4 regions of the Brevibacillus sp. AG genome follow, and region 2 is predicted to be linked to each of the others. Evidence: riboswitches for the same ligand, from Rfam matches in the RefSeq annotation. Region 2 holds a riboswitch; each other region holds the start of a gene.
What was found. Region 2 has a riboswitch for S-adenosylmethionine ahead of POF51_RS06255 (aminotransferase class I/II-fold pyridoxal phosphate-dependent enzyme). Riboswitches for the same ligand answer to the same signal wherever they lie in the genome.
Positions count from the first base shown of each region.

Region 1: another riboswitch for S-adenosylmethionine. It lies ahead of POF51_RS12300 (BMP family lipoprotein); the one in region 2 lies ahead of POF51_RS06255 (aminotransferase class I/II-fold pyridoxal phosphate-dependent enzyme).
Region 3: another riboswitch for S-adenosylmethionine. It lies ahead of POF51_RS06840 (homoserine dehydrogenase); the one in region 2 lies ahead of POF51_RS06255 (aminotransferase class I/II-fold pyridoxal phosphate-dependent enzyme).
Region 4: another riboswitch for S-adenosylmethionine. It lies ahead of POF51_RS27440 (homocysteine synthase); the one in region 2 lies ahead of POF51_RS06255 (aminotransferase class I/II-fold pyridoxal phosphate-dependent enzyme).

Region 1 covers NZ_JAQMYO010000004.1:195,627-202,964, reverse strand. The annotation lists gene POF51_RS12315 (ABC transporter permease) at 1-347, opposite strand, end outside; gene POF51_RS12310 (ABC transporter permease) at 334-1,404, opposite strand; gene POF51_RS12305 (ABC transporter ATP-binding protein) at 1,379-2,908, opposite strand; gene POF51_RS12300 (BMP family lipoprotein) at 3,047-4,075, opposite strand; SAM riboswitch class I at 4,277-4,399, opposite strand; gene POF51_RS12295 (methyl-accepting chemotaxis protein) at 4,533-6,008, opposite strand; gene POF51_RS12290 (DUF3298 and DUF4163 domain-containing protein) at 6,164-6,781, shown strand; gene POF51_RS12285 (hypothetical protein) at 6,839-7,276, opposite strand.
Region 2 covers NZ_JAQMYO010000002.1:262,548-269,885, reverse strand. The annotation lists gene POF51_RS06270 (PhoH family protein) at 1-194, opposite strand, end outside; partial or broken gene POF51_RS06265 (YhcN/YlaJ family sporulation lipoprotein) at 397-993, shown strand; gene POF51_RS06260 (trans-sulfuration enzyme family protein) at 1,025-2,212, opposite strand; gene POF51_RS06255 (aminotransferase class I/II-fold pyridoxal phosphate-dependent enzyme) at 2,209-3,372, opposite strand; SAM riboswitch class I at 3,467-3,586, opposite strand; gene POF51_RS06250 (pyridoxamine 5'-phosphate oxidase family protein) at 3,661-4,119, opposite strand; gene POF51_RS06245 (DUF5665 domain-containing protein) at 4,258-4,599, shown strand; gene POF51_RS06240 (hypothetical protein) at 4,609-5,982, opposite strand; gene POF51_RS06235 (hypothetical protein) at 6,173-6,448, opposite strand; gene POF51_RS06230 (YlaH-like family protein) at 6,459-6,785, opposite strand; gene POF51_RS06225 (glutathione peroxidase) at 7,017-7,338, shown strand, end outside.
Region 3 covers NZ_JAQMYO010000002.1:384,607-391,944, reverse strand. The annotation lists gene POF51_RS06850 (VOC family protein) at 1-630, opposite strand, end outside; gene POF51_RS06845 (CapA family protein) at 708-1,877, shown strand; gene POF51_RS06840 (homoserine dehydrogenase) at 1,940-3,205, opposite strand; SAM riboswitch class I at 3,292-3,403, opposite strand; SAM riboswitch class I at 3,469-3,575, opposite strand; gene POF51_RS06835 (hypothetical protein) at 3,670-3,804, opposite strand; cobalamin riboswitch at 3,964-4,168, opposite strand; gene POF51_RS06830 (methylated-DNA--[protein]-cysteine S-methyltransferase) at 4,202-4,693, opposite strand; gene POF51_RS06825 (DinB family protein) at 4,701-5,216, opposite strand; gene POF51_RS06820 (cyclase family protein) at 5,261-5,884, opposite strand; gene POF51_RS06815 (Gfo/Idh/MocA family protein) at 5,906-6,895, opposite strand; gene zwf (glucose-6-phosphate dehydrogenase) at 6,921-7,338, opposite strand, start outside.
Region 4 covers NZ_JAQMYO010000014.1:33,107-40,444, forward strand. The annotation lists gene POF51_RS27420 (hypothetical protein) at 1-767, opposite strand, end outside; gene POF51_RS27425 (YqzG/YhdC family protein) at 871-1,209, shown strand; gene POF51_RS27430 (SCO family protein) at 1,206-1,832, opposite strand; gene POF51_RS27435 (rhodanese-like domain-containing protein) at 1,914-2,225, opposite strand; SAM riboswitch class I at 2,538-2,644, shown strand; gene POF51_RS27440 (homocysteine synthase) at 2,734-4,038, shown strand; gene POF51_RS27445 (ArsR/SmtB family transcription factor) at 4,194-5,243, shown strand; gene POF51_RS27450 (MFS transporter) at 5,240-6,466, shown strand; gene POF51_RS27455 (AAA family ATPase) at 6,515-7,338, shown strand, end outside.

The DNA of each region.
Region 1 (7,338 bases), on a different contig from region 2:
CCTTTGACACCGAAGATCGCCCGCAGTGCAAATGTCGTCAACCCCAGCGCGAGAAAGTTAATCGCCACACCGACGACGATTTCATTCGCCCTAAGCTTGATCGTCATGTACGCGAATAAGAGAGAAAAGACAATGCTGACCAGCGCTGCAATCAAAACGGCCAGAAAGAGATTCCCGGTAAAATGATTGCCGACGATCGCGGAAAAGGCACCGACCAGTACCAATCCCTCCAAGCCAACATTAAAAATTCCGACACGTGCGCAGAGCGCTCCACCCAAAGCTGCCAATAAGATCGGCGTGACCATCCGAATGGTAGAACTGAGGAGGGACCAATCAAAGAGCTCCATGCGATTCCCCTCCTTTTGCCTTCCGCTTTTTCCACCAGTCGTAGCTGAACTTGGCGGAGATGAACAATATCAATACGGCTTGTATAACACTTGCCAGCTCCAGCGGCACATCCGTATTGCGCTCTACACCCATGGCTCCTGTCTGAAAAGCAGCAAGCAGGATCGAAGTCACAATGATGCCAAGCGGGTGCGAGTTCGCAAGCAGAGCGGCCATCAGCCCCGTCCAGGCGAACCCTGGTACAGTCAGGGCACCGTCAACAAAACGATAGTGCGCCCCCATTACCTCTACGGTTCCCGCCAAGCCAGCCAGTCCACCACTGGCAAACATCCCGGTCAGCATCACCCGAATGCGATTAATTCCTCCGTATTGAGCAAACAGCGAGTTTTGACCCAGCATCTTCACTTCATAGCCAAAAGGCGTAAAACGAAGTACCCAGAACAACAGCAGCGCTGCAACGATCGCAAACAAAAACCCTGCATGCACGCTCATCCCGGCAAACAGCTTCGGAAGCCAAGCGCTTTTCTCCAGCATGACGGTCTGTGCCAGTGCCGCAGAACCTGAGCGATCCCGGAATGGCTCTGTCACGAGATAGCTCGCAAACAATACCGCGATATAGTTGAAGAGCAACGTAGAGATGAGCAACGGAATACGAAAGCGGGCTTCCATAAAGCCTGGCAACAACGCCCAGAACCCACCGACTGCCATCCCTGCGAAAATACCCGCCACAATTTTGATCATTCCCGGTGCTGGCAAGTAGATCGCGACTAACGCAGCACTGACGGCACCCAGCACCATTTGCCCTTCCGCCCCAAGATTGAATACCCCTGCCCGAAATGCGAGGGAAAGACCCAAGGCAATCAGCATGATAGGCGTGGCTCTCGCTAATGTAGACGTAAAGAAATAAAAACTGCCAAAGGCCCCTTTCCACATTTCCTGGTAGGTGCCCAAGATCGATTCGCCAACTGCAGCAATGACCAGCGCCCCGGTCAACAAACCGATGACGACAGCCAAGAACGGCTGAACCAATGACTTAGATAGCTCTTTGATTGCTGCCATGAATGCTTCCCCCCGCCATGATCACGCTGATTTTTTCTTCGGTTGCCTCCAGGCGTGAAAGCTCTCCAGCGATTCGCCCTTTATACATGACCAAAACCCTGTCAGACAAGGCGAGAATTTCGGACAACTCGGAGGAGACGAGCAAGATCCCGTCTCCCTGATTGCGCTTTTCAATCAGCGCCTGATGGATGTACTCCATGGCACCGATATCCACCCCTCGCGTAGGCTCAGCCGCAATCAAAAACGGGGTTTCATGTCCCAGCTCCCTTGCTACGATCAGCTTTTGCAAATTTCCACCTGACAGATTCCCTGCCAGCTCCTGCAATTGCCGAGAGCCAGTCTTGATGGCAAACTGCTCAACCCAGCCTTTTACGACTTGGCGGAATTTCTCCCGCAAAACGACGCCTCGGCAGTTGTAAGCAGGCTTTCTCTGATAGCCCATCAACGCATTTTCCTCGACGCTTGAGAGTTTGGCCGTTCCCCACAGGTAACGATCCTCCGGAATATGCGCCAAGCCGGCATCCCGAATGGTGGCTACTGATTTATTCGTCACATCTTTGCCGCCTAACCGCACCGTACCCTCCTGTGCCGCACGCAAACCACTGATCGCTTGTAGCAGCTCGGATTGACCATTCCCGGAAACACCTGCAATTCCTACGATTTCGCCGTGATGCACGGTAAAGCTGACTTGATCGAGCAATGTCTGCTTTTCTCGAACCGTGAGATTCTCCACCTGCAACAAGGGGCCTTTATCCAGAGGAACTCGCTCAGCTAGCTCCTGCAATTCACGTCCAACCATCAATCTTGCCAAATCATCCGCATTTGTCTCATTCCGCGAAACCGTTCCCGTCACTTTGCCTCCGCGCAGTACCGTAATACGATCGGCTACCTCCATGACTTCCTGCAACTTATGTGTAATCAAAATGACGCTCTTGCCACTCTCTGCCAGGTTTCGAATCGTTTGCAGCAGGTCGCGTACCTCCAGCGGAGTAAGTACAGCGGTAGGCTCGTCCAGCACGATAATATCCGCCCCTTGATACAGGACCTTAAGAATTTCGACCCGTTGCTGTTCCCCAATCGAGCAATTCGCTACCTTGGTCTGCGAATGAATCGGAATGCGATACTGCTCACTAAGCGCACGCACCTTGTCCTCCGCGTCATTTCTTTTGAAAAAACCCGCTTGCTTCGGCTCGTAGCCGATCACGATATTTTCAGTCACACTGAATTCTCCGAAGAGCATAAAGTGCTGGTGAACCATCCCAATTCCATTTCGAATCGCGTCCTCTGGTCCGCGAAAAACAACTGGCTTTCCGTTTAACACGATCTCTCCCGACGTCGGCTGCTCCATCCCGTACAGCATCCGCATCAGTGTCGTTTTTCCCGCTCCATTTTCCCCGACAATCGCGTGGACTTCTCCTGCTGCCAGTGAGAACGACACCTTGTCGTTGGCGGTAAAATCTCCGTACTTCTTGGTCATGGCCCTCATTTCCAAGCGATCGGTCATTCCCACTCCCTCATTTCTGTACGTCCTTTTATGAAAATGGAAGACCGACTACACAGCCGTAGTCGGTCACATCCATCACTGTGCACAAGCTTTAAATAATCGTTCAAAAAGTTGGCTTTTCAGCACCGAACTACCTTTTTAGAATTTATCTGGTACTTCGCGGGTGCCTGCTACAATTTCATCGCTGATCGCTTTCACTTTATCCACTACTTCTTGTCCAATAAAAGCGTTCAGAGGCGTTTTGCTTTCGTGCGTGACATAGGTTACGCCAACACCTTTTTCTTTCAAGCCGTACGCAACAACACCTGGTTTGAACGTTCCTTCTACAAAGTTCTTCACGGTTTCATAAGCTGCCGCGTCGGTCCCTTTCAATTGGGACAGAACGATATGCTCTGGATCGATCGTCGTACGGTCAACGTCCTGACCTGCTGTGAAGAAGCCTTTTTCCTTCGCCGCTTCGAAAACGCCGAGGTCGCCTACAGCTGCTGCACCGTTAATGAAGTCAGCGCCTTTGGAAGCTTGGAGCAAAGCCAATTCTTTCGCTTTTGCCGGGTCAGTGAAGCTTCCTACATAGTTGACCATCAGTTCTGCCTTTGGATTCGTCGCTTTCAAGCCCTCTTCGAAGCCGACTGTCCATTTTTTCAACTGCGGAATATCGAGAGCGACAACCATACCTACTTTGTTCGTTTTCGTTGCCAGACCTGCTGCTGCTCCCACCAGGTAAGCCGCTTCCTGCTCGCGGAAGGTAACACTGCGAACGTTTGGCAAATCCACTACGGTATCAATAATCGCAAAATTACGGTCAGGATTTTCGGTTGCTACTTTTTTCAATGCATCCTCTGATGTAAAGGAAGAAGTGATGATCAAATCATAATTTTCTGCAACAGCCACGCGCAAATTCTCTTCAATCGCTCCATGGTCCGTAGATTCAATCGTTTTCACTTCTGCGCCCAGCTCTTGTGCGGCTTTCTTTGCACCATCATCCATTTGTTGGAAGAACGGGTTCACACCAATTTTCTCGGGCAAAATCAAGGCAATTCGCTTTTTGTCCGCGCCCTCTTGTCCTGCTGCTTGTCCTCCTGGCTGATCTGCAGGTGCGCTTGTGCCAGTCGAGCACCCTGTTGCCAATACTGCGAATGTCGTTAATGCCAGCAATAACTTCTTCATGATGTATCTCTCCCTATCCGAACTTTACGTTTTTCTTTATCCTATTAGGTAATGTACGGCTTTTTACCCATTTTTTCAATAGTATTTACGAATATTCTCTTATAAAATTAATTTATTGTTCGTTTATTTACTCCTCCCCTTTTACAAATACAACAAAAAAACTCTTCCCGGAGGAAGAGTTTGCGTACGTAGCCGTTCTCTTCCTCATCTGTCAAAACCATGGTACAGGTTTTGCAGGAATTGGCACCTTTCTGTTCATGCATAGACATGATCAGTGGTTGCCGGGCATCATCGGGCCAGTCCCTCCGCCGCTCTTGATAAGGTAGGTGAATATATTTAGTTACAATGGAATTCATTCTAGCAGAACGGTTCGAAAATGCAATTCTTTTTTCTCAATTCCAAACACTTCTAAAAGTGAATAAAAGTTTAAACAGTCGTCTTTCCAGCATCGAGAAACCTATTTCACGTGAAAGGTTTGCTGGAGACGATGAGACAACGTATTCAGCTCGCCCAGCTCTTCCGTAATCTCACGCACTTTTTGATGCTGGTTTTCTGCTGTCGCAAACAGCTCTTCTAAGTTGGCTACCGATTCCTCGGTTACAGCTGTAATGGTCGACATCTCGATGGCAACTTCTCCGGAACGCACTTTTACCCGGTCCATGCTGGAGCTTACTTGATCAGCTGCTTGCAGGAAGGCCATCATCCCGGCACGCACTGCTTCGATGGAGGCCACTGTTTTCACGGCCAGTTCTTGGCCTTTTGCAACAGACGTTTCCCCATTGCTCATATGCTGCACCGCATTCTCACTTTCCTGGTGGAGTGATTTCAGAATGTCGGTAATTTCCTGCGTAGCTGTCGCGCTTTGTTCTGCCAGCTTGCGTACCTCATCCGCTACAACAGCAAATCCCCGTCCATGTTCGCCTGCACGCGCCGATTCAATCGCCGCATTCAGCGCCAAGAGATTCGTTTGTGTCGCGATCTGATTAATAGCGCCAACAATTTCCTCTACACGGTTCGCCTGCCGATTGAGCTGGTGAATCGTGGAGGCTGCTACATTGACTGCCTGCACAATTTGCTCCATCTGCGAGGACAGCTCGTTCATCATCTGAACGCTTTCAGTCAGACGACGGTTGTTTTGTTGCGATTCCGTTTTCATTGCGTTGGTCTGTGTTGTGACTGCCTCGATTTCCTGGTCGATGGATTGAACCTCTTCTTCGATTTTCACCGTAGAATTCGCCTGCGATTCCATACCTGTAGCGACTTCCTTAAAGGCCACCATCATTTCATCTGTATTGCGCTTCGTACCTTCCGCATGCTCATGCACATGATCGCTTGTACGATCCAGCTGTTCCGTCATTTGCTGGATGTTCAAAAGCATTTCTCCCAGACGGCGCTCCTTCTCTTCCGCTTCCTGCCTTGCGTCATCAGCTTTTCGCAAGGAGGCTTGTCCGGCGAGACATAGATACGTGACGGCTCCCATCATCATGAGAATCGTGACAATACGCATAAGCAAATTGAGCTCCGAAAAATCACCTTCGAAAATCTCGTAGGTTCCCGTATAAAATCCAACAATCGTAACGATGATTTGGGCAATTCCCGCTGTAACTACCAGCTTCCAGTCCAAATAGGCTGCCAAAAAGCCCATGACGATAAAGGCGAGGAAGGTAACCTCCTGGTAATCGGTAAAGTGATCGAAGGAAATAGCATAAAACATAAGTCCGATTGCTACCAGATAACGAATGACATGACTATCTTTGCGAATGAAATAATACGGCGAAACAATTAAAGTGACCAGCAATCCCAAGGACGTCACTTTCCAGAAGTTCACATCCACTTGGTAGGCAATGAGTCCCGCCATCCACAAATGATTCCATAGGATGAAAATCATAAAGCCTTCTTTGTCAGTCAAGGTATTGCGAATCAATTGAATCATAATTGCCCCCCTTTTCCTTTTTACTTATGTATCGGATTCTTTCCCCATTATATAGCCAAACCTTTGCCAAATTTGTGAAAAAAGTGAGAACAGCCAAAAACAATTTCGAATAGGCTATTACACAACTCACACGTACAGGAGGCAAACGGAGAAAAGTGGAACTCAATCAATTGCCAGCTACCGTGCTGACACGGACAATTAGCCGTCAGAACACCACCATTTACTACCCGCAATTGGCAGGCCTAGCCAACCAGCAAGCGGAAAAAGATACCAACCGGGCGATTTATCAAACGGTTCAAGGCTTAATTCACGAGCAGCAACGGGTCCAGGTACCGGGAAATACAGAAATGCAAGGAAGCTACGAAATCAAGACAAACGAACGCGGCATTTTCAGTGTCGTGTTGAGCAACTACGCCTACACACCGCAAATGGCTCACGGCATGACCTTTCTCGGGTCAATCACCGCAGACATCCAAACAGGCAAGCTGTATACGCTACGTGAATTATTCAAGCCAGGAAGCGATTACGTCAAGGTGATTTCTGAAAACATCAAGCGTCAAATCAAAGAAAGAAGCATCCCCACACTCAATGGCTTTACTTCGATTAAGCCCGATCAAGATTATTACCTAGCCGACAAAGCACTGGTCATCTACTTCCAGTTGTACGAAATTACGCCTTACTACGTCGGTTTCCCCATGTTCCCCATTTCGGTTTATGAACTGGAACCACTCATCAATGAAAAAGGACCATTGAGTATCTTATCCGCGGATTAATGTATCACTGGGTGTACTTGTGGCAAAAGAGAAAGCACCACATGGGTGCTTTTTCTACTAATTAATAGTAAGCTTGTACGGATTCTTTTTATCAAAATCAGTTGCGCTATGTCCATAAACCTTGATATATACCTGATCACCAAGACCTAACTGGAAGCCCAGAACATCGGTTGCACCTGGTCCAAAATCGTTAGGATTATATGTTTGATTCACTTTTCCGTTTGCAGAAATATAGATCAAATCAAAATCATAGTTTTGGTTCTGTGGAGATTCCAATTGTACAACGATACCCTGTCCAGTTCGATTATCATATTTGTACCAATCTACATCATTGCTATCAGAAATAGTATGGGACAGTGGATTATGAATTTTGATAAGAACGGCCTTATCCTGCGTATCTCCATAACCGTCACTAGCAAAAGCCGATTGTGTACCCATTGCCAACGCTGCCAATACCATGCAAGAAGACAAAATTCTTTTAAAAGAAAGTTTCATTTGGAGTTCTCCTCATTATCTATTTATTTACATTTTTAGTATATTTATAAATGGATAATTTT
Region 2 (7,338 bases):
CCCAGCTCACGAAAACTGTCAAAGAGCCGAGATACGTACCGAGCATTGCGGCCAATTTCATCCATGTACCGCTTTTTGGAATCGATTTCTTCTAATACGACAGCTGGTATGACTATTTCGTTGTCAGCGAAAGAAAACATCGCCCTTGGATCTTGCAGGAGTACGTTGGTGTCCAGTACGTAGATTTTCTTCAAAATCTCGCCTCCTATTCCCCTTCTTATATACCCTATGCAATTTTTGGAGGGATGCTCAAGTGCGGCGACGTGATGTACTACAGTCTATGTTCAGGTAGACAGAGATAGACGACCCATTGGCAGAATGAAAATCGGCAGCCCAGAACAAAATACTTGTAACCCTGCCCTCCTCCAGAAGGAAGGCAATACTGGGAAAGGGAGAATGCCTGTGAAACGGATCATGATCTGCTGCCTCGGTTTTAGCTTGTTGCTTACAGCATGCATGTCGGGCAAAAATCCACCAGCCAATCAGGCTGCACAGCCGAAGCATGCCACTCATACGCAACGCGTTCAGCAAACAGCTCCTGAGCCTGCTTATAATCAATCTTCTCAAGCCACCGCTGATCGTCTGGCCCAACTGGCAACACGTGTGAAAAGGGTACACAGCGCGACTGCTGTGGTCTTGGGTAAATATGCTGTAGTCGGTATTACTGTAGACCCGAATTTGGATCGCCCAGAAGTCGGCGTCATTAAGTATACAGTTGCGGAAGCACTGAAAGAAGACCCTCAAGGAGCGAACGCTGTCGTAACCGCAGACCCTGCCGTCGTACAGCGGTTACGGGAAATGAGAGATGATATTCGTCGCGGCCATCCTGTTGCCGGTATTACGGAAGAGTTGGCGGATATCGTAGGTCGGATCATTCCCCAACTGCCGCGCAGTGTGCAGCCTCGCGAAGAAACCCCTTCTCAAGTAAAAGAAAAACGCATGCACAAAGAGCCGCAAGGACAAAACAAAATCAACGCAAATCGTACAGGAACCTCCTTAAAAGAAAAAGAGGTATCCCCCGGATTCAAGCCCGGGAGAATACCTCTTTTTCTTTATGGACTGGTGCTTCAGATGGCAAATGATCCAAAGCTTGCTTCAAATCTGCCACCAAGTCATCGAAATCCTCTAAGCCAGCTGACAACCTGATCAAGCCATCTGTGATTCCCCTTGCAGCTCTTTCCTCAGCAGGCATCGCTGCATGTGACATCGTAGCTGGGTACGAGAGAATCGTTTCCACTGCCCCGAGGCTGACAGCCACAATCGGCAATTTTACGCGATCAAACAATGCTTTTGCTCGCTCCCGACTCCCTACATCAAAAGAAAGAACAGCCCCATGACCAGTCGCTTGTTGTGTTTGAATCAGATGACCGGGATGATCCTCCAGTCCTGTATAGTAAACGCGGCTTACTTGTGGATGCGATGACAACCAGTCAGCCAAGCTCGCGGCTGTTTTCGTGCTGACATCTAGTCGGGCTTTCAATGTTTTGAGCCCACGCATCACCAGCCAGCAGTCCTGCACACCCAAAATCGCTCCCATGCCATTCTGGATAAAGTAGAGCTGCTCCCCTAACGCAGCCTCCCTGGTAACGGCCAGGCCTGCCACGACGTCGCTATGCCCTCCAATAAACTTCGTTGCACTATGAATGACCACATCTGCGCCAAGTTCTAATGGCCGCTGGTAATACGGGGTAAGGAACGTATTATCGACAATGACGAGCAAGCCGTGCTCCTTCGCAATACGAGAAACCGCTGCAATATCTGTCACCTTTAAGGTGGGATTGGAGGGGGTCTCCAGGTAAATCCCTTTCGTTGCCGATGTAATGGCCGCACGAACGGAATCTGTATCTGTTGCATCCACGAACGTAACGGAGATGCCCATTCTCGATAATACCTTGGTCAAAAACCGAAACGTGCCACCGTATACATCTTCCGCCACTACAACATGGTCTCCAGCTGAAAACAGCATAAATACGCTGGAAATGGCAGCCATGCCAGATGAGAACGCGAAACCGCGTGCGCCTCCCTCCAGAGACGCAATAGCTTCCTCCAAAGCCTGCCTGGTCGGATTGCCTGATCTGGCATAATCGAATGTACCTGGCTGATCGATATCAGCCTGATGAAACGTCGAAGCTTGATAAATCGGAACCGACGACGCACCTGTGAACGGGTCAATGCAAGTCGAACCGTGGAGGATCTTGGTTGCAAAATTCATCGTACACTCCCCCCTACGACCAAACTAGCATTCAATGCCTGAAACAAATCGGCTACGACATCATCTGGATGCTCGATGCCAACCGACAGTCGCAACAATCGATCACAAACACCGACATGTTCTCTGACTTCTTGCGGGATATCGGCGTGAGTCTGCGTCGCCGGATACGTACACAATGACTCGACACCACCCAGACTTTCCGCAAAGGACACGATTTGCAGATTTTGCAGGAACAATCCCACCTGTTCTGTATCGCGTACGCGGAACGATACCATCCCACTATGCCCAGTTGCTTGTTGCACCTGTATCTCATGCCCCGGATGCTCTGGCAGACCTGGATAAAATACCTCCGCCACTGCCGGATGCTCACGCAGCTTTTTCGCTACAATCAAGGCATTGGATTGATGACGATCCATCCGCAATGCCAATGTTTTCATCCCGCGAACGAGAAGCCAGCAATCTTGTGGTCCAAGTACAGCACCGATTGAATTGTGCAAAAACCGGATTTTTTCCGACAACTCTCCCCCTTTTGTTACGATGAGTCCAGCCAGTACATCGTTATGTCCTGCCAAATACTTGGTTGCACTATGTAGAACGATATCTGCACCAAGCTCCAATGGGCGTTGACAATACGGGGTTAAGAATGTGTTGTCTACAATCGTAAGGAGACCATGCTGTTTCGCCAATTGCGTTACTGCTCGAATATCGGTAATCTGCATGAGCGGATTGGTAGGTGTCTCGACGAAGATCGCCTTTGTCTCAGGGCGAATCGTATTTTTGAGTGCACCAATGTCACGCAAATCCACATACGAAAACGTCAGACCATAGCGAGAGAGCACTTGCTCGAACAATCGATAGGTTCCCCCGTACAGATCGAGTGAAACGATCAGATGATCCCCTTGGGAAAACAAGCCCATGACGGTATGAACAGCAGCCATTCCTGAGGCGCAAGCGAAACCTGCATCTCCTGATTCCGCTTCAGCGATGGTCTCCTCCAAAATAGTGCGAGTAGGATTAGCTGTGCGTGTATAATCGTATCCAGTGCTCTGGCCCAAGGCCGGATGGCGATAAGCCGTAGCATAGTAAACAGGAAAGCTCACCGCCCCTGTTTTTTCATCTCTGCCTACTCCCGCCTGAATCAATTTCGTTTCCAAATTCATGTCTGTTTCTCTCCCTCCAATAGTGTACGAGGGCATCAAAAAAGCCCTCTTTCCTCTGAAAGAAGGCTTTGTTTACGTCACCGTAAGCAAATCCTTCTCATCTTTCAGAGTTTGATAACTCTGCAGGAATTAGCACCATTATCTCCCTGTTAAAATACAGGTGATTGGTTGCCGGGCATCATCGGGCCAGTCCCTCCGCCGCTCTGGATAAGAAGATTGCTATTCAATTTGATTGACCCTAATACTAAAGGATCGGCAGGATTCTTGTCAACAATTTATTTCCACCCGTTAATTTGCATCTTTCAAGGCGGTCATCACTTGATTGTCCAGCTTCGCTGCCGCGTTTTTGTCATACGTCTTTTCATATTGTGGTTCTACGGAAATACGGGAACCGTAAAACATAATATCACGAACAGCCTCAATTTTGATTTCTGCCATGGCCAGCTTGAGCGGAACGCCTTCCAGTCGGTCTGTTTTGACGGAAGCACGACCATTTATGGCGAAAGACGAGCCGGCACCGATCAAATGCAAGACAACTTGCGGTTCCTTCGCAATATTAGCCAAAATACGTGAGCGATTATCCACGGCAAAACGAATCGTATCGGCGCTGACAGCATACGTCCAGGACAAGGAGCTGAGCGATGGTGCCCCTGACTCATGGTCTACTGTGCCCAAGGTAACAAAACGCTCCTTTTGCAAGAGCTTGAATAAATCTTCGGAAAGAGATTGGGAAACAGTTTCAGCCATTTCAAAGCCTCCTAACAAACGTTTTGTACGTTCATTTTACCCTTCGCCTAGCTGATAGGCAAACGTTTCCTCTCCACCTTGATTCTGGTTGTCTTTTTCCCTAGACTGGTAAGTAACGATACCGAATGATGGAAGGGGATGGACAGCTTGTCGCCTACAGACCGCCTCATGCAGCAAATTGATCAAGTCCTTGAAGAGCTTCAGGAAGTTCGGAAGGTAAATGAGCGGATGCATAAAATTGCGATGTTCTTGGAAGATATCCGACTAGCAGATGTGATCCAAAATTACACAGCCCCGCGCAAGCTGCTCTGGATCAATTTCCTCGCAGGTCTTGCCCGGGGTCTGGGGTTGACAATTGGTACTGCTATCGTTTTGGCTTTCCTCGGCTCCCTCTTGACGCAATTTCTTTCCATCCCCATTCTGGGGGATTACATCAGACAATTGGTGGAGTACGTCGAGACTTACAAGCAGCGGCCTTAACGATAGAGACTAGTCTCTGTCGTCGTCATGATCATCATCGTCATCATGATGTTTGTCGTGCTTTTTCCAATAGCCATACGCGTTGCCGTTGGGATGCTTATCTTTCTGCTTCCCTTTTTCTTTTTTCTTTTTGTCATCATCATCGTCTTTATCCTCATCTGTTGGCTTCACAGGCTCGACAATGACTTTTGTGCTTAATGCAACGTCAGCTTTCTTAACCAGCTTATCATCTTCATACAATGCGAATTGAATTGTTTTGGCACTAAAGGAATGATTCTTGTACGACAATGTCAGCGAAAACTCGCCTTTGTCATTTGGCTTAATCTCTTTTTTCTTCCCGTCAGGAGCGATCACATACAATTCAGTGTCGTCCTTTTTATTCCAGCCGCTTACTGTCCCCTTCACTTGAATGGACTTGGCGGCAGGATTGTTTACAGCAGTCGCCTTAATGGCATATACGGTCGCTTGATCCTTGTCAGGAGCGTTAACGATTTCTACCTGAACGGATTCGGAATCAACCTTCTTGCCATCCTCGTAAATCTCGATCAAGGCTTTTTGATCTTTTGCTGCTTGTACATCCTTTACTGAGACTGTGAAGCTGCCTACGCCGTCCCACAGCTTCTTCACGTTTGCGTCTTTTTTCACGCCATTATAGGTGACAGTTACTTTGTCTGCCCCTTGCTTGACAATTCCTTTTACTTTTAATTCCTTTTTCTTCGCATCCAATACAGACATAGTATGGATGATCATTTCCTTATCTTCTTCTGCTTTTGGTACGATCTTTACTTTCTCGCTATCAACCAGCTTGCTGCCTTCATAGGCACTCACAGTTACATACGGTTCATAGGATGCATCTGGAGCTTCAAAGCTGACCGTAAAAGAGTGCTCCTTGGTCGGAACGACTTCAATAATGTCGGAATTCGGCTTTTTCACAACCACCTTGGTGACATCCGAAGTCACAATCCCCTTTATGTACACCTTGTTATTTTCAGTCTTGGCATTTACGCTCACGATTTCTTCATCATTGTCTGTCAAGCGCACTTCCAGCCAAATATCGCTGTAGTACTCGTTGTAAATACGCTCCCACTCCGCTTTGTTTTCTTCCATATAGGTTTGCAGTTTCGTATTCAAGTTGATTTCTTCTACAATGATGTACAAGTGATCCGCTTGATTCTTCAAGAGCATGTTCAACGTGGTTGGATCATTTTGGGCAAGTTCTTTCAGATTGTAGCGCGTTACTTGTTTCCCTTCGTCATTCATGACTACCTTTGTGGCACTTGGACTAGCAATCGAGCTTGCATCGGCAAAAATTGGCGTCAAACAGCCAAGAATACCTGCAGCTGTCACCACTGCTAATACGGGCTTGGTCATGTACTTTTTCAATGGTAGTTCCCCCTTCTAGTCTGGCAAAATCCCCCTGGTTGCTTGGGGCATGAATATTGACGGGAAATCATTTTCAAAAGTTGCATCCTCCAAGAAACCGCGTCTTATTACCTACAAAAAGTGCTCGATACAAAAAAACTCCACCCAACTTCCGAATCATTTCGGCAAGTGGAGGGGAGTCTTTGTCCCTTTAGTTGCAGTTGTACTTGGGTTCGCCTTCAATCGCGGCCAATAAAGCTTCGACCGATTCAGCAGGGTATCGCACTTCCAAGGCTTGAGATTCAGCGTTTCCAAAGAGCACGTACCAGTTGCCTTCCTGACGATAGCCGATATCGCTCATTTGATGATCCTCTTGCAGCAATTGCAAGAAAAAAGCAGCTGTATCCAAAGCAGAGCGGTCTTCTGGTCGCGCATCGGCAACCACTTGAATTTGGAGCCAGTTAAAAAGTGCATCTTCACGCTTCACACGGTTCTCCTCACTTTCGCCCAGTTTGCTCCGGCTTGATCCGTACCTTAACAATCACGAGAATCGCAATCGCTACGAACATTGCACTTTTCACAGGAAGCTGCACATCCAAAATAGCGAAAATGAGAGCTCCAGCAAACAAAAGGATGTACAAGAGCACGTTTTTCAAAATAGGCATACGGATACGGGTAGCAAAGCCAAGATAATAGACGATAATTAATTCCACAAACAAAATCCAAGCCCGATATTTATCAGCCCATATGCGAAAGCTGTCATATGCGGTGAGCTGATCTGGATTCGTTGGCACATAGGTTGATGCGATTTGTATCCAGTCCATCACTTATCTCTCCTGTCTTCAAGCGGTGAAACTCCTACCGCTTCACATGCCACCTCATAGGCGGAATGAAACGAATAGTCACTCCTTTTTTCTTAGGAAAACGCTATCTTTCTTACTTTATCAGGTGGTGGATTCTGTGTCAAAAAACGGTAGGCTCTTCCATGTTGCTGGCATGAATTTCGCCGTACATGCTATGATGAAGATATGTCAGTAGAAAAAGGTGGGAATAAGATGAGCTTGTATGATATTGCCGTCAAAACCATTTCCGGTGAAGAAAAGACGTTAGCCGCCTTCAAAGGGCATGTCCTGCTAATCGTGAACGTCGCCAGCCAATGCGGCCTTACTCCTCAATACAAAGGGCTACAGAAGCTGTATGAGCGTTATCAGGATAAAGGTCTTGTTGTTCTCGGCTTCCCTTGCAACCAGTTCGCTGGACAAGAGCCAGGAACAGAAGAAGAAATCGCAACGTTCTGCGATCGAAATTACGGCGTGACGTTCCCGCTGTTTGCAAAGATCGATGTCAATGGTCCTGATACTCACCCGTTGTATCAGT
Region 3 (7,338 bases), 120 kb from region 2:
TGCCCCCAGTTCTTTATCGTGAAATTTTTCGCTCTTCTTCCATCCAAACCAGCTTTGCCAACGTGCTGTTGCTTCATCCAGATCGTTTACTGCATAGCCTACTGACTGGAGATGCGCTGCACCGTTCGGATGTGCGCCAATGATGCCACGATTTGTCAAATCTTCTATTCTCTCCTCATCCGTTTGCGACCATTCAATGAGAAATGGCGGTAGAAGAGCACTATCTGCATCTTCGAGGAACAGCATCCGCCACCGAAGCGTCGTGCCATCATCACGCGTACGACTTCCCGCAACTGGTCCAGTAACCTGCAAACCTTGGCCTCGCAGGCGCTCTGCCCACGCATCCATCTCGTTGGTCCGAAGCGCAATTTGACCAAATCCTTCTCCCTTCGCTTCATCCTCGATACATTGACGTACGAGCGGATTATCTGATTGTCGAGCAAGCTCCTTGTGTTCAACCGCCAAAAATTCAACATAAGAAAGCCCGAAATAACTAAGGCTATTCCATGTCCCCCAAGACGCGTGACGCCCTCCAGCTACCGCATGAAAACCCGCTTGGCAAAATTGTTCCGATGCTTCCTGTGGAGTTCGCTGTACAAAATGAACCAAATGATCAAAAGTTAATCGCACCTTTTTTCGCCTCTTTTCGTAATACTTATAGGATATCAAAATTCATTTATGTAAGGATAGAAGGACAAGGGGGAAAAATGAACGAGACCAGATCAAGCCGGGTAAAAGCTCGGCGCAAGAAATCACGTAAAACATGGGTACGTGTTGGAAAGAACACGCTCCTATTTAGCGTATTGGCCATCTTCGTCGTCGGAACCTACTACTTATTCCAAACTGCCATGGATGGAAAACATGCCAACCCGAACGAGCAGCCTGCTCCTGACAATACTGTGAACCAAAAGACCTCTGTGCAGCTCACCTTTGTCGGTGACATCATGATGTCAGGGAATGTAGAGAAAACCTTACTCGCAAACAGCTATGACTACCCATTCAAGCATGTAAGCTCACTCTTTTTGCAAGATGATATCACGATTGCCAATTTGGAGACGCCGATCACCGCCACAGGTGTTGCCGCACAGAACAAGGCGTATGTCTACAAGTCGTCGCCACTTGCTGTTCCTGCCATGAAAAACGCAGGGATTGATGTGGTGAATCTCGCCAATAATCACTCCATGGATCAAGGAGTTCCGGGATTGCTCGATACTTTTGACGCTTTGGACAAGAACCAGATTGAATACGTCGGCGCCGGAAAGGATGCCAAACGTGCCTATTCCCCTGTATTCATAGAAAAGAACGGCATCAAGATCGCGATTCTCGGCTTCAGCAGGGTCATTCCCGAAACAAGCTGGTTTGCAGGGGATTCCCAGCCAGGTATGGCCGCTTCCTATGATCCTACGCTAGCAGTGAAAGCGATCCAAGATGCGAACAACCAAGCGGATCTCGTCGTGGTGATTGCACACTGGGGCAAGGAACGCTCCGATTATCCTGTCGATCATCAAGAAGAGTTGTCTCGTGCCTACATCGATGCTGGTGCAGATTTGATTGTCGGCGGTCATCCACACGTACTTCAAGGCTTTGAACGATACAACGACAAATGGATTGCGTATAGTCTAGGCAATTTCATTTTCACACGATCAAGCGAACCCAAGACTTGGGAAACGATGGTTCTGCAAGCAAACTGTACGAAAAGCGGTGATTGTGAGCTGACGATGCTTCCGTTTCACGCAGAATTGGGACAAGCTGTACCCATGAATGAAAGCAACGGCGCTGCCCTGCTAAAACGTATTGAATCCATTTCTGAGAGTGTCGACATACAAAGTGACGGGCGTGTACAGCCGCGCGCAAAAGTGGTGGAGACTGCCCCCTGACAAAAGAAGCCGTGTTTCCAGGTAACTAGAAATACGGCTTTTCTTCTTATTTTTCCTCTTACTTACGCAGACTCGATAATGGGGAAGCAGCGCACTTCTAAGCCAAAATCATTTTTCAATAGGGACTCGTGCTCTTTACTGATTCCTGTCACGATCAGACCTGCACGCAATACGCCCCCCAAGTCGAATTGGACTTTTAGTTTATGCACGTTGACTCCTGCCTGCTGAAGGAAATGCAAGACACGATCTGGCGTAGCAGTATGACATGAGCCCTCTAGATAACACAGGACGCGTTCCTCCGAGTCCACCGTGACTCCTGCTTTGTCAGCCGTTTTTTCTTTCCAAGTAGGATGCGGTGTGAATGGCTGTGTCAATAAATAGGCCAAATCCTCTACGACTGCACTTGCTGTAGGGAGCTCTCCTGCCCCTCTTCCTGTAAACAACAAATCTCCCACGATGTTGCCCGATAGCTGCACAGCATTAAACGCGTCGTGGATTTGCGCCAACGGATGACTCAGCGGAAGCATGGTTGGTTCAACAGATAGGCGAATTCCTTGTTCAGCTTGATAGGCCTGCGCGATGAGCTTGATCCGGTACCCCAGCTCACTCGCAATCCGAATGTGACCCGCTGATAAATCTGAAATCCCTTTACGAACAACATCTGCTAGCGGCAGCGATTCTCCATAAACAAGCTGTGCCAGGATGTACAACTTGTACATAGCGTCAAAGCCTTCTACATCCGAACGAGGGTCTGCTTCCGCATAGCCCAACTCATGCGCTTGCTTGAGCACCTCCTGATAAGAGAGTTGTTCTGCCTCCATCTTCGTCAAAATGAAGTTCGTTGTTCCGTTGAGAATACCGCGAACACCTTGGATATCGTTCGTGCGAAGGAACTGCCGGAGCACGCTCAAGATCGGGATGCCCCCTGCCACACTCGCTTCATAGGCCAGATGAACTTGATGCTGATTTGCCAAATCGACTAGCTCCGTTCCTTTTTTCGCCAGTAGCTCTTTGTTGGCAGTTACTACATGGCAGCCCTTTTCGATCAAAGCACGGACGTAGTCATAGGTAGGTTCTACACCGCCCATGACCTCCACTACGATATCCACATCGCTTCTCAATACATCCTCAAAGTCAGTTGTCAGTAAAGCCGGGTCGACGTGAACCGCCCGCTCTTTTTCCGAGTCACGCACCAAGGCCTTGACGATCTCAATTCGTTTTCCCAGACGAGAAGCCAGCTTCTCCTGTTGCGAACGGATCGTTTTGATTACGCCTCCACCGACTGTTCCCAATCCCAATAATCCCACGCGTACCACTTCTGCACTCATCCTGACCACCCCATACCCCGAATTTTAGATAAAAAGAAAAGCCATCTTCGATAAGAAGAAGGCTTGTTAGCAGCTAATGCTCCCCCTCCTTATCTCCCAGGACGTATATGTCCTGCAGGAATTGGCACCTTGTCACAAAATATACGTGACGGTTGCCGGGCTTCATCGGGCCAGTCCCTCCACCTCTCTGGATAAAGAAAATATGAAATTAAAAAAACCTTCTTCGCTAAGAAGAAGGTTCATCTACTAATAGAGTAACCCGCTTCTTATCTTTCGAGACGAAACGTCTCGCAGGAATTGGCACCTTGTCGCAATATGCAACGGTTGCCGGGCTTCATAGGGCCAGACCCTCCACCTCTCTGGATAAGAACCATTTATGCTGTTGAGCTTTATTCTAAGAAATTCCAAGGCAAGCGTCAACAAAATTCTTTCTTTTCTGATTGTAAGCTGATTTGGCAAGGCTTTCAGTTGGGAGTGAACAGGCTCTCTACCTCTTCCATACTGCAGCAAGTGCAATGAAACACACCCTCCTGGCCTTCCTCAGGTAGCTCTTTTTCCTCGACATATCCGCACCATTGGCAAATGAAAAGTTGAATCATCGCACGCCCTCCTCTTCTTTTATCCTGCCCAAAATAAAAAGAACATTTTCCGCTCGACCGTGACGATCGTTAGAAAATGCCAGAAAAAGAGGGACGCACTTGTCCACGCGCTGTTTTTCGCAAGCCATCTCTAACACCTCCCTATCTCCCGTAGGTCTATCAGTGTTGTCGAAACAGGCAGGTCTCCTGACTATGGGTTCATCGTCTAGCGTCGCCTTCCCCGTCTATTTTGATAGACCAGTGGCTTGTTGGACGCTGACTCCCCTCTTACAGTGGCGGGACCGTGTCGGATTTGCACCGAGCTTCCCTATTATCCTTGTGGCGAATTGTTACGCCCGAAGGAACCTGTTTCCACCTATGAAATTGTCTTTTCTCACTACTCTCCTCAAATTTTACCTTATTCTTCCTTGTTTTGCGAACATTGTTCGTGGGTCAGTAGCCATTCCTTTCGCCACAAGCCACCCGAATAGCCTGTTAGACTCCCGTTTGATCCAATAATTCTATGGCATGGCACAATGATGTTCAGCCGATTTTTTCCGTTGGCATTCCCGACAGCCCTCACCGCATTTTCCTTCCCAATCAACGCGGCTAGCTCCGTATACGTAATCTTGTGCGCATAGGGAATAGTGGTCAATGTGTGCCAGACTGATTTCTGAAAGTCTGTCCCTTTCATCCACAGGGGAACAGAAAAGGACTGTCTCTTGCCGGAAAAATATTCGTCCAGCTGTTGCTGGCAAACGAGGAGAGGCTCGTGGCAATTGTCTTCTTGTTCAAGCAAAATGGGTTCGTCCCGATCTGTGAATAGGATAGAACATACCCCGTCTTCTGTCCCACTGATTTCCAAGACGCCGAGTGGCGATGCATAATCGATTGTCTGTATCCTTTCCATACGAGACCTACCCTAAATACCGCTCTCTCAAAATGGTACTGTGGTGAGCTTCATGTCCTGCAATCACATAAGCCAACGTCCTTGCAGATAGCTTGTTTCCGTTGGCAATTCCTGTACGCAACCACGCTTCTGGAGAGATTCCTCGGACTTGCGCGATGGTCGAAGCACGTACAGCCTTATACTCTTCCAATAAATCAGAGAGGTTTCTTAGCCGAAAACACCCGTGTTCGACAAAAGTATTCTCATCAAAACCGATGAGGGGTGTCTGGTCTCCTCTCGCGATTCTCAGTAAGCGATAGCTCATGATGCGTTCTGTATCGACGAGATGACCCAAAACCTCTTTTACCGTCCATTTGCCTGGTGCATACCGATAATCAATTTGCTCAGGCGCAAGTGACGAAAATAGCGCGACTTGCCTCTCTCCTTGTTGCGTAAGGATCGTTAGCGGCTCCCCCTCCGGTACAAGCCCAATATAATAGTCAAAATAAGCGGCGTATTCATCGCGCTCTGGTCGTCTGAGCATGTATTTCCCTCCCCTTCATTTTGGATAGACAAATGATGTCTCCATTATTCGTTATGTAATCCTTCAAACAATAGGACCCTTGCCGGGGCTGCATCCGTGCCGATCAGCTTGAGTGGTGCAGCTACCAAAAAATAATCGCCTGGGGGGACCTCCGCTAGCCGCAAGCCTTCCACGACAATGACGCCCGCTGCAAACAGTTTTTTATGGGTGGGGTGCCCTTCCTGACTGCGTTCGATTCCAAGTGCATCGGTACCAATGCCCCGTACCCCCAGCTCACTTACATATTCTGCACCTTCCTCTGACAGAAAGATGAATTCAAAAGAGAACGCCTCTTCAAAAGAGTTTTTCGTTTTAAATAGGACAAAATCTCCTCGCTCAAGATCGAAGCTCTCCAAGTCGGAGCGAGTGATCCTGTCCTCTACCGCTGTGAGATCGAGAACCTTGCAACTGCCCACTAGCTTCTCCAATGAAATACTCTCAAATGTATCGCCAGCATTCACCATGTGCAGGGGAGCATCTACATGGGTACCAGAATGAAGATCCATATCGATTCTCGATTCTGTTACATAGCCATTGGTAGCGGTACGTATTTTCGGCTGCTTTTCCTGCTTGTTTTTATACACCGTCATTCCTTCGTACACGTTGGCGGTTACATCATACATTTTCATCCCAAATGCCCTCCCCTTTACTTACCGTTTTTTATGATCCGCAGGAAAAACGATTCCCATCTGTCTTCTTACTTCATCCATGACCTGCATGGTCGTTTTGGAGACATCATGCGAATTCGTTGCAGATTGTCTTGCCCCTATCCTTGCCAAGTGTAGGAACTCCCTAATTTCATAATGCATGGTCTTCGGGGTCTGCGGCCTTGTCACTTGCTCGATTCGTCCGTCTCTATAACGAATGTCCACTTCTTTGAGATGGTTGATTCGATCGATCACCATCGTGGCGTCCTCCCCTTGGATTTCTGCTGGCTGATAGGAGGTCGTAATTTTCGAAAAGCTAATGATTGCATCCATCTCTCGATACTTCAAAAGAATGCTGCCTTCCCCGTCCACTCCAGAATCAAGCACAATTCCTTCTGCCTTGATGTCGTCTGGTCTGCCAAAAAGGATGAGTAACGGATAAAGACAATAGATTCCGATGTCCATCAAGGCTCCGTTTGAAAAAGCAGGATCAAAAGCACGTAAAACCTTCCCTTCGCGATAGGCGTCATAGCGCGAAGAATATTGGCAATTGCTAGCAATATAGCGTCGTACTTTTCCCAGCTTGTGCAGGTTGTCTTGTATCGCAAAAAAATTGGGCAACAGCGTAGATTTGACAGCCTCCATGAGCAGCACGTCATTTCTTTTCGCTGCTTCGATCATTTCTTCTACCTCAATCGCATTGGAAGCCAGTGGCTTTTCACACAATACGTGTAGCCCCGCGTCCATGCACTGGATCGCTTGTTCCGCGTGGCAGGAGTTGGGGCTCGCGATATAGACCGCGTCCATATTTTTGCTTGCAGCCATTTCTTCTAGGCTGTTATAGGCGAATGGTGCACGGTACTTGTCAGCGAATTCCTTGGCGCGTTCGATGGTACGTGAATAAACAGCCTGAAGAGAAAATCCTTCTACTTCTTGACCAGCCTGGATAAATTCCTCGGTGATCCAGTTCGTTCCGATTACGCCAAATCGCATCTCATCCGCTCCCTTTTCTTTTGGTCTATCTCGTTGCAGTGACCGGCACTCGTTCTTCGACCTTATCCAGCCACCACACGAATCCGTCCGCAGCCAGCAATTGCTCTGCGGCCTTCGGTCCGAATGAGCCAGCTTCGTACGTAAAGAGCGGCACCAAATTCTCAGCGAAGGCTTCCAAAATCGGTGTCACCCACTCCCACGACAGCCGGACCTCATCCCAATGCGCAAAGTAGGTGGAATCCCCTCGGAGTGCATCGAACAAGAGCAGCTCGTACGCTTCCGGCACGTCTTTTGTCCCTGCACTGAAATCTACCGTCACCGGCTCAATCTTACCGCTATTTGTCGGATTCTTACTATTTACCTGCAAGGCAATACCTTCGTTCGGATTCACGCTAATGATCAACAAATTTGGCGATGTCGTTTCATTTTGTTCCTGATATAGC
Region 4 (7,338 bases), on a different contig from region 2:
CTTCGGTCAATAATTGAATACTGATACTCCAAATCAGCAACTCTTTCATCGGTAACGACACTGGCTCTCGCCCAGAAGTCGTCCTTTGCATAGGAATCGCCCGTCCATACCTCCGTAATTTCTCCTGAAGAGAGCTTTAGTGGTACGGCTTCGATTTCTTTTACTACGGCGCCACTTTTGTTTTGCAGTCGCAGTTTCAAATCAATCTCCACCGGCTGATCCGACTGATTCCGTACGAGGATTAGACTTGTATACGGATACCCTGCACAATTTTTGGTACAATCTTGTCTGCTGTATACGATGGCGAGATCAATGGGCTTCTCATTGTCCATCTTCGCCGCTTTCCACTTGTCTTTTGCTTTTTGTACGACGGTGACATACTCCGCTTTTTTCAAAAAGGGTCCCATGCCTAAAAAGGCAGCAGCAAAAAAGCTAAACATGCCAAAGGCTGTGCATAGAAAAACGAGGTTCATTTTCCAAAACTGTTTTCTCATCGTGATCAAGAAGCCAATATACATGAGGATACAAACAAACACCAACAGGATACAAAAGTATAAAAATAGCTCCAAGTCGGCCGCCGTAGGTAACACCGGAATGCCATACTTCATTTGCCAATGTACATTCGCAGCGAAGCAACCTCCGTAAATCAATATGGCTGAAGCAATCGTGGGCCCCCATTTTTTCCAGAAAGGAGGCTTTTGGAATATTGCCGCAAGAACCCCCACCAAAACAGGAACGCCAAATAAGGGAATCAGCAAGTAATGCATCGAAAACCTCCCTCACTTCATTGTCATTATTTTCTACGAATGATATTCCGAAAAGTCTTCAAAATACATGGAAAACCATTTCGAAAAGGAGAGGGTTAAGCAAATGCAAACCGCTCGTCGCCTATTTCGCTATCGGAACATGATGCCCCTTCTCTGTCCCGTACTTTTCCTGCTTCTATTTCAGACGTTTCCTACCTATGCCCAGCCTCCCTATGCAAAATGGGGCAGGCTCGCGATGCAGGAAACGATGAAGCGATATCCAAACGCTCAAATTGTGGACTACCTGCACGTTGGACGAACACCAAAAACACCCACCACGTCGGAAGAGACGTTTAAGCTCTTGCTTCAAGAAGGCAATCGCAGGTGGGCGTTACTCGTTCATATTGAATTTGTGAATCAGACAGAAGAAGTCGTCAACATCTCCTATGAGGAGACCCGCTAGTCAGCGAGCTGTTCCATCTCTTTCATCATGACTTCCATGTCCATGTCAGCTGCCATCCCGTACGCGCGGCGCATGTTTCCATCTCCATCCACAAGGAACATGCGAGCCGTATGCGCATAAGAACCATCTGGCTGCTTCATAACCATCAGACCAAAATCCTTCGTCACTTTCTCTACAGCCTGAGCGTCACCGCGCAGGAACTTCCAGCCACTCTGATCTGCCTTGAACTTGGCTGCGTACTCTTGCAAGACTTCTGGCGTATCGTTATCAGGGTCAAAGGAAATGGAGATAAACTCTACTTTGTCTCCAAACAGTCCCTTTTCCTTCAACTGATCTTGCAGCTTGGCCATGTTGTACGTGGTAGCCGGACAAATATCCGGGCATTTGGTAAACATAAACTCAACCAGTCGTACCTTACCAGCACTTTCATTAAATGTATAGGTTGTTCCGTTACTGTTGTCTAAGGTGAAGTCTGCGATGGGCTTCAATACTTCGATCTTCTCTTGTGTCATGTACTTATAACCAAATACTCCGACGATAGCCAAAAGGATAATACCAGCTAACACAGGAAACCAATGTTTTTTCATCCCAGATTCCTGCTGCAATTGTGTTCCTTCACTCACGGGTTGCTTCCTCCCTGCTTGTCCCATGCGTGATGCCTCCTGATTACACACGGGAGGCATTCACACTGTTTCTATCACTTCTTACTGTTCTACTTCACCTGGCCATGCGAGCATGCCGCCAACCATATTCGCCACGTCATATCCTTGTGCACTCAAATACGCTGTAGCATTATGGCTTCTGGCACCACTACGGCAAACCATCACAATCGGAATGTTCTTATCCAGCTCATCGATACGATGTGGCAAAAAGCCGAGTGGGATCAGCTTCGCCTCTTTAATGTGACCTGCATTCCACTCATCGACCTCACGCACATCAATGACTTGCAGCTCCTCTTTGGCTTCCAGCTTTTCCAACAGCTCTTGTGGTGTCATTTCCTTTACTCCATGGCTCATCGCTATTTATCCTCCTATATGTACGATCAGATCAGTTGTAACCACCTCCATGATATCACACGCTTTTTTACTTTTCTAACGCGAAGAGCACTTGGCTTTACCCTGCATCTATGCTCCCTATTTTCTACCATTATCTCCTATTTCGCTGTGGCAGTAGCCACACGGGATGTGAACAGCTTGAGGCAAAAGCGTTACAAATTAATGGCATGAGTGAAACACCTTTCATCCATATATACATAAAAACCTCCCTGATAACTACATATTCTACATTGACAGCAAGGTGTTATTTTCATACAATTACGACAACAACTTTTCTCATCAAGAGCGGTGGAGGGACAGGCCCTACGAAGCCCGGCAACCAGCAGACTAGCTGCATGGTGCCAATTCCTGCAGAATCCAGTGATTCTGAGAGATGAACACAAGCCCGTGCATGATCGGAGCCTTCTTCTTCTCAGGAGAATGCTCCGTTTTTTTATTAGTCGATTTCATAGTAGAAGGAGAGATGAACATGTCCGATCAACAACAATGGAAGCCAGAAACGCTTGCGGTACACGGTGGGCAAGAGGTTGACCCTGTAACAGGCTCACGTGCTGTTCCGATCTATCAGACGACCTCCTACGTTTTCCGCGATACGGAGCATGCAGCCAATCTGTTTGGGTTAAAAGAGTTTGGGAACATCTATACACGCATCATGAATCCGACCCAGGATGTATTTGAGAAGCGTGTTGCCCTGCTCGAAGGTGGTGTTGGTGCATTGGCGACCGCATCCGGGCAAGCTGCCATTACATTCGCCATCTTAAATATTGCGCATGCAGGAGACGAGATCGTCGCTTCCAGCAGTCTCTACGGCGGTACCTACAACCTGTTCGCCCACACGCTCCCCCGCCTCGGTATCAAAGTTCATTTTGCTGATCATTCCAATCCGGAAAATTTCCGTGCCTATATCAACGAAAAGACAAAAGCCGTGTTTTGCGAGACGATCGGCAATCCACGCATTGATGTCGCTGATATTGAGGCGATCGCCAATATTGCCCACGAAAATGGCGTACCTTTGATCGTGGACAACACCTTCGCGACTCCGATTTTGTGCCGTCCTTTTGAGCACGGGGCCGATATTGTCGTGCACTCCACCACCAAATTCATCGGCGGCCACGGAACAGCAATTGGCGGTATTATCGTAGACTCTGGAAAATTTGACTGGAACAACGGAAAATTCCCTGGTCTGACTACACCAGACCCAAGCTACCATGGCGTTGTCTATACAGAGGCAGTCGGTCCGCTCGCCTATATTATCAAGGCGCGCGTCCAGCTCCAGCGCGATATTGGTGCTGCCGTCGCCCCGATCAATTCCTTCTTGTTCCTGCAAGGATTAGAAACACTGCATCTGCGCATCGAACGGCATAGCCAGAACGCCTTGGCAGTAGCCCAATTCCTCGCCAATCACTCTGCCGTAGAGTGGGTGAGTTATCCAGGACTCGAGTCAGACTCCCAGCGTGAGTTGGCACAAAAATATTTGCCAAAAGGTGCTGGCGCGATCCTGACCTTTGGAATTCGCGGTGGCGTTGAGGCAGGAAAAACGTTGATCGAGTCCGTGAAGCTGTTCTCCCATCTCGCAAATGTCGGGGACTCCAAGTCACTCATCATTCATCCAGCTAGCACAACACATCAGCAGATGACACAAGAAGAGCAGGCAGCAGCCGGAGTGACTCCGGGACTTATTCGCCTCTCCGTCGGTACAGAATCGATCGACGATATCATTTCTGATCTGGAGCAGGCATTGCAGCGTGCGTTGCAATTATCCACGGTAGGTTAACCATACCTTCAAAAGAAAGAAGAATCATGATCTCTCTGGATAGAGATTTATGATTCTTCTTTTACTTTTCTATTCATGTTCGAAAAATGTTGAATTTTAAATTCGTTATTTATAAAATACATAATTATGTACAAATTTTGGAAGGATGAATAGACGTGAAAGTTTTGAACATCGGAAGTGAACGGACAACGTATCGCGTGGAGATTTCGTATTCTCCTTTATTCGAAGCTGCCTTGGGAATCGCTGCCGCTACCTACGATCAATTGCATCACACGATGGAACACCCTCCTGCCTACTGGCGTCAACTGTTGGACGAGCTATCGCCTTCTGTACGGCAAGAGGTCGACTATGCGAAGGAGCACAACACGTGGAAGACGCTTTTGCAACTGCTCGATCTTTGCCCTTTCGCTGATCTGGATTCATTTCTCTCGTATGTCAGAGAGCTCTCAACAGAACAGCTCCGATACGAGGCCCTCCCTTATCTAGGTGAGAATATGCAAGAAGCACGTTGGAAGGCTGCACAAGGAAGCAAGGAGGATTGCGCCGCTTTACAGGAAGCGTGCCGCGCGCACCTCTTTTTTGAATCGTATATCGGACATATTACTTCCGTTGATGCAGAAGAGCTGAGGAGTCATATTCTCCGATTGATGGAAGGCTGGTATGGCACCCACATCAAGCCGCATGAGGAAGAAATCGTTCGCATGCTAGAACGGGATTGGTCGCAAAAGCAAAACAAGCTAGGGAAGCTCACCCCGGAAGCCTTGGTGGAGTATGCGACGGGATCGAGCTACCTCCCTGAGCCTGCCGTGACACGCGTACTACTGATCCCACAAGCGATCTATCGCCCGTGGACCGTACAGGCCGATGCTGTCGGGACGAAAATTTTTTATTACCCTGTTGCCGACGAAAATTTGCACGATGCTGTAGATCCAAATCAGCCACCCCCTTCACTGGTGCAAGCCTTAAAAGCACTCGGAGATGAGCACAGGCTGCGCATGGTCAAAATGCTCGCGGAAAAGGACCTGAGTCTGCAAGAAATAACAGAGCAACTCTCTATGGCAAAATCGACAGTGCACCATCACCTGTCCATGCTGCGGTCTGCCCATCTCGTTGAAACAGTCGGCTCCCGTTACAGACTCCGCCGTCATACTCTGGACAAGCTCCCCCTGATATGGGATGAATTCCTGGACAGGAGCGCCCCATGAACCAAACTGCGGTACAAGCCTCTGTCTGGCAGCAGCGTTCTTATCGTTGGATTCTTTTTGGTCAGCTCATTTCCGAACTCGGGACCTCACTCGGTACCCTCGCCAATAGCTGGTTAATCTATCAGGCAACAGGCTCACAAGGTGCGGTCGGACAGATGTGGCTGCTGTATTTCATACCGTCGCTCGCTATTCAGTTGGTAGCCGGACCGTACATCGACCGATTCGACAAGAAGCGTGTCATGCTTTTTTCTCAATGGATGCGAGCTGCTGCGTTTTGTTTGTCCTTTGTGGTCATTACTTCCGGGACAGAATCGCTCTGGCCGTTGTATTTCACTGCCTTGATCAACGGTCTCGTTCAACCGCTATATGTGCCAGCCAGCCAATCGCTCCTCCCTGTTCTGGTCAAAAGAGAGCAGCTCCTCCAAGCCAATGCCTATTTGGATAGTGTCCTGCGCATTGCCTTGATTACAGGTCCTCCTTTGGCTGGGATTCTCGTAGCCAGTATCGGCGGCGAGTCAGTACTCGCATTGGTCGCGATCAGCTATGCGCTCAGCGGTTTCTTTCTGGTTCTTTGTCCAATCGCCCCAGCAGATACCGCCAGCAAGAAGCAATCGTGGTTTGTCATGTTTAAGGCTGGTCTTGCGATCTTTTGGCAGAAGCCCCTTCTACTCTGGCTTGGCCTGTACTCAGCTCTCGTCCAATTTGCTGTCGGAGTCACACTCGTACTAAACCTGCCTTTTGTAGTCGGCGAGCTACAAGGCACCTCGTTTCATGTAGGCTTGTTTTTGGCTGGTTATCCGTTGGGATATTTCTTCGGCTCCTTGCTCGTGCCACGCTTCCGTAACAGCCTTGGTCAGCCCCTGATCATGTTGGGATCACTGGTATTAGGTGGCTTAAGCTTTGTTGCGATAGGCTTTACCCATGACATCTGGCTGGCAATCACCATCGAACTACTGGCTGGTCTGTTTGCTCCTTTTTTCCAAGTACATAGCACAAGCTTGTATCAGCTTCACGTTCCTTCCGAGTTGATGGGGCGTGTACTGTCTGTCCGCCTGCTCATCGTGCGTGCGACGATGCCCGTCGGTATTTGGCTTGGCGGACAGCTAAGCGATCAGGTAGGGATTCGCCCTCTTTACATCTCTGTAGGTGCCGTCATCGTGCTCGCCGCGCTGGGGGGAATATTATTTCGAAAATTTGTAAATAACAGGATATTCCCTATATAATAAAAACCGTATGGCTCCTAAATTTTGAATGGGAAAAGGAGAATTTTCATGACTCATCCGACATTGGATAACCTTCAGCATGTTATCAGCAGCGTTATCGTGGGCAAGGAAAGTCAGATCCGCCTATTGGTAACGGCCTTGCTCGCCCGTGGTCACGTATTGCTGGAGGACTTGCCCGGAATGGGAAAAACCGTGCTTGCTAAAACATTGGCGCAAGCGATTGGCGGCTCTTACAACCGCCTGCAATTTACTGCGGATCTACTGCCATCTGATGTCGTCGGTCTACACGTATTCAATCAACGAACAAGTGAATTCGAACTGCGCAAGGGACCTGTTTTTGCAGATGTCTTGCTCGCAGATGAAATAAACCGAGCCACTCCCAGGACTCAATCCGGCTTGCTGGAATGCATGGAGGAACGCCAGGTCACGATCGAAGGCGTCACCTTGCCACTTCCATCGACCATGCTGGTCATTGCGACCCAAAATCCGATTGAATCGGAAGGGACCTATCCATTGCCAGAAGCACAGTTGGACCGCTTCCTTTTCAAGCTGTCTCTTGGCTATGGTACGCGAGAGGATGCCAAAGAAATTTTGCGGAGATTCCGCAGCGGCTCCCCATTAGAGGCCGTCGAGCCGGTCATCACTGTCGAGCAAATTGTGGCTCTGCAACGCGAGGTCATGACCGTTCATGTCAGTCAATCGGTGGAAGACTATATCATCGATCTGACGGAAGCGACTCGCCAGCATCGTTCTGTCGAGGTGGGCATCAGTCCGCGTGCCATGCTCGCCCTGTTGCGATCCGCCCAGGCTTACGCGTTCGTTTCTGGTCGTACTTATGTCTTGCCGGATGATGTGAAAGTGGTGTTCCCCAG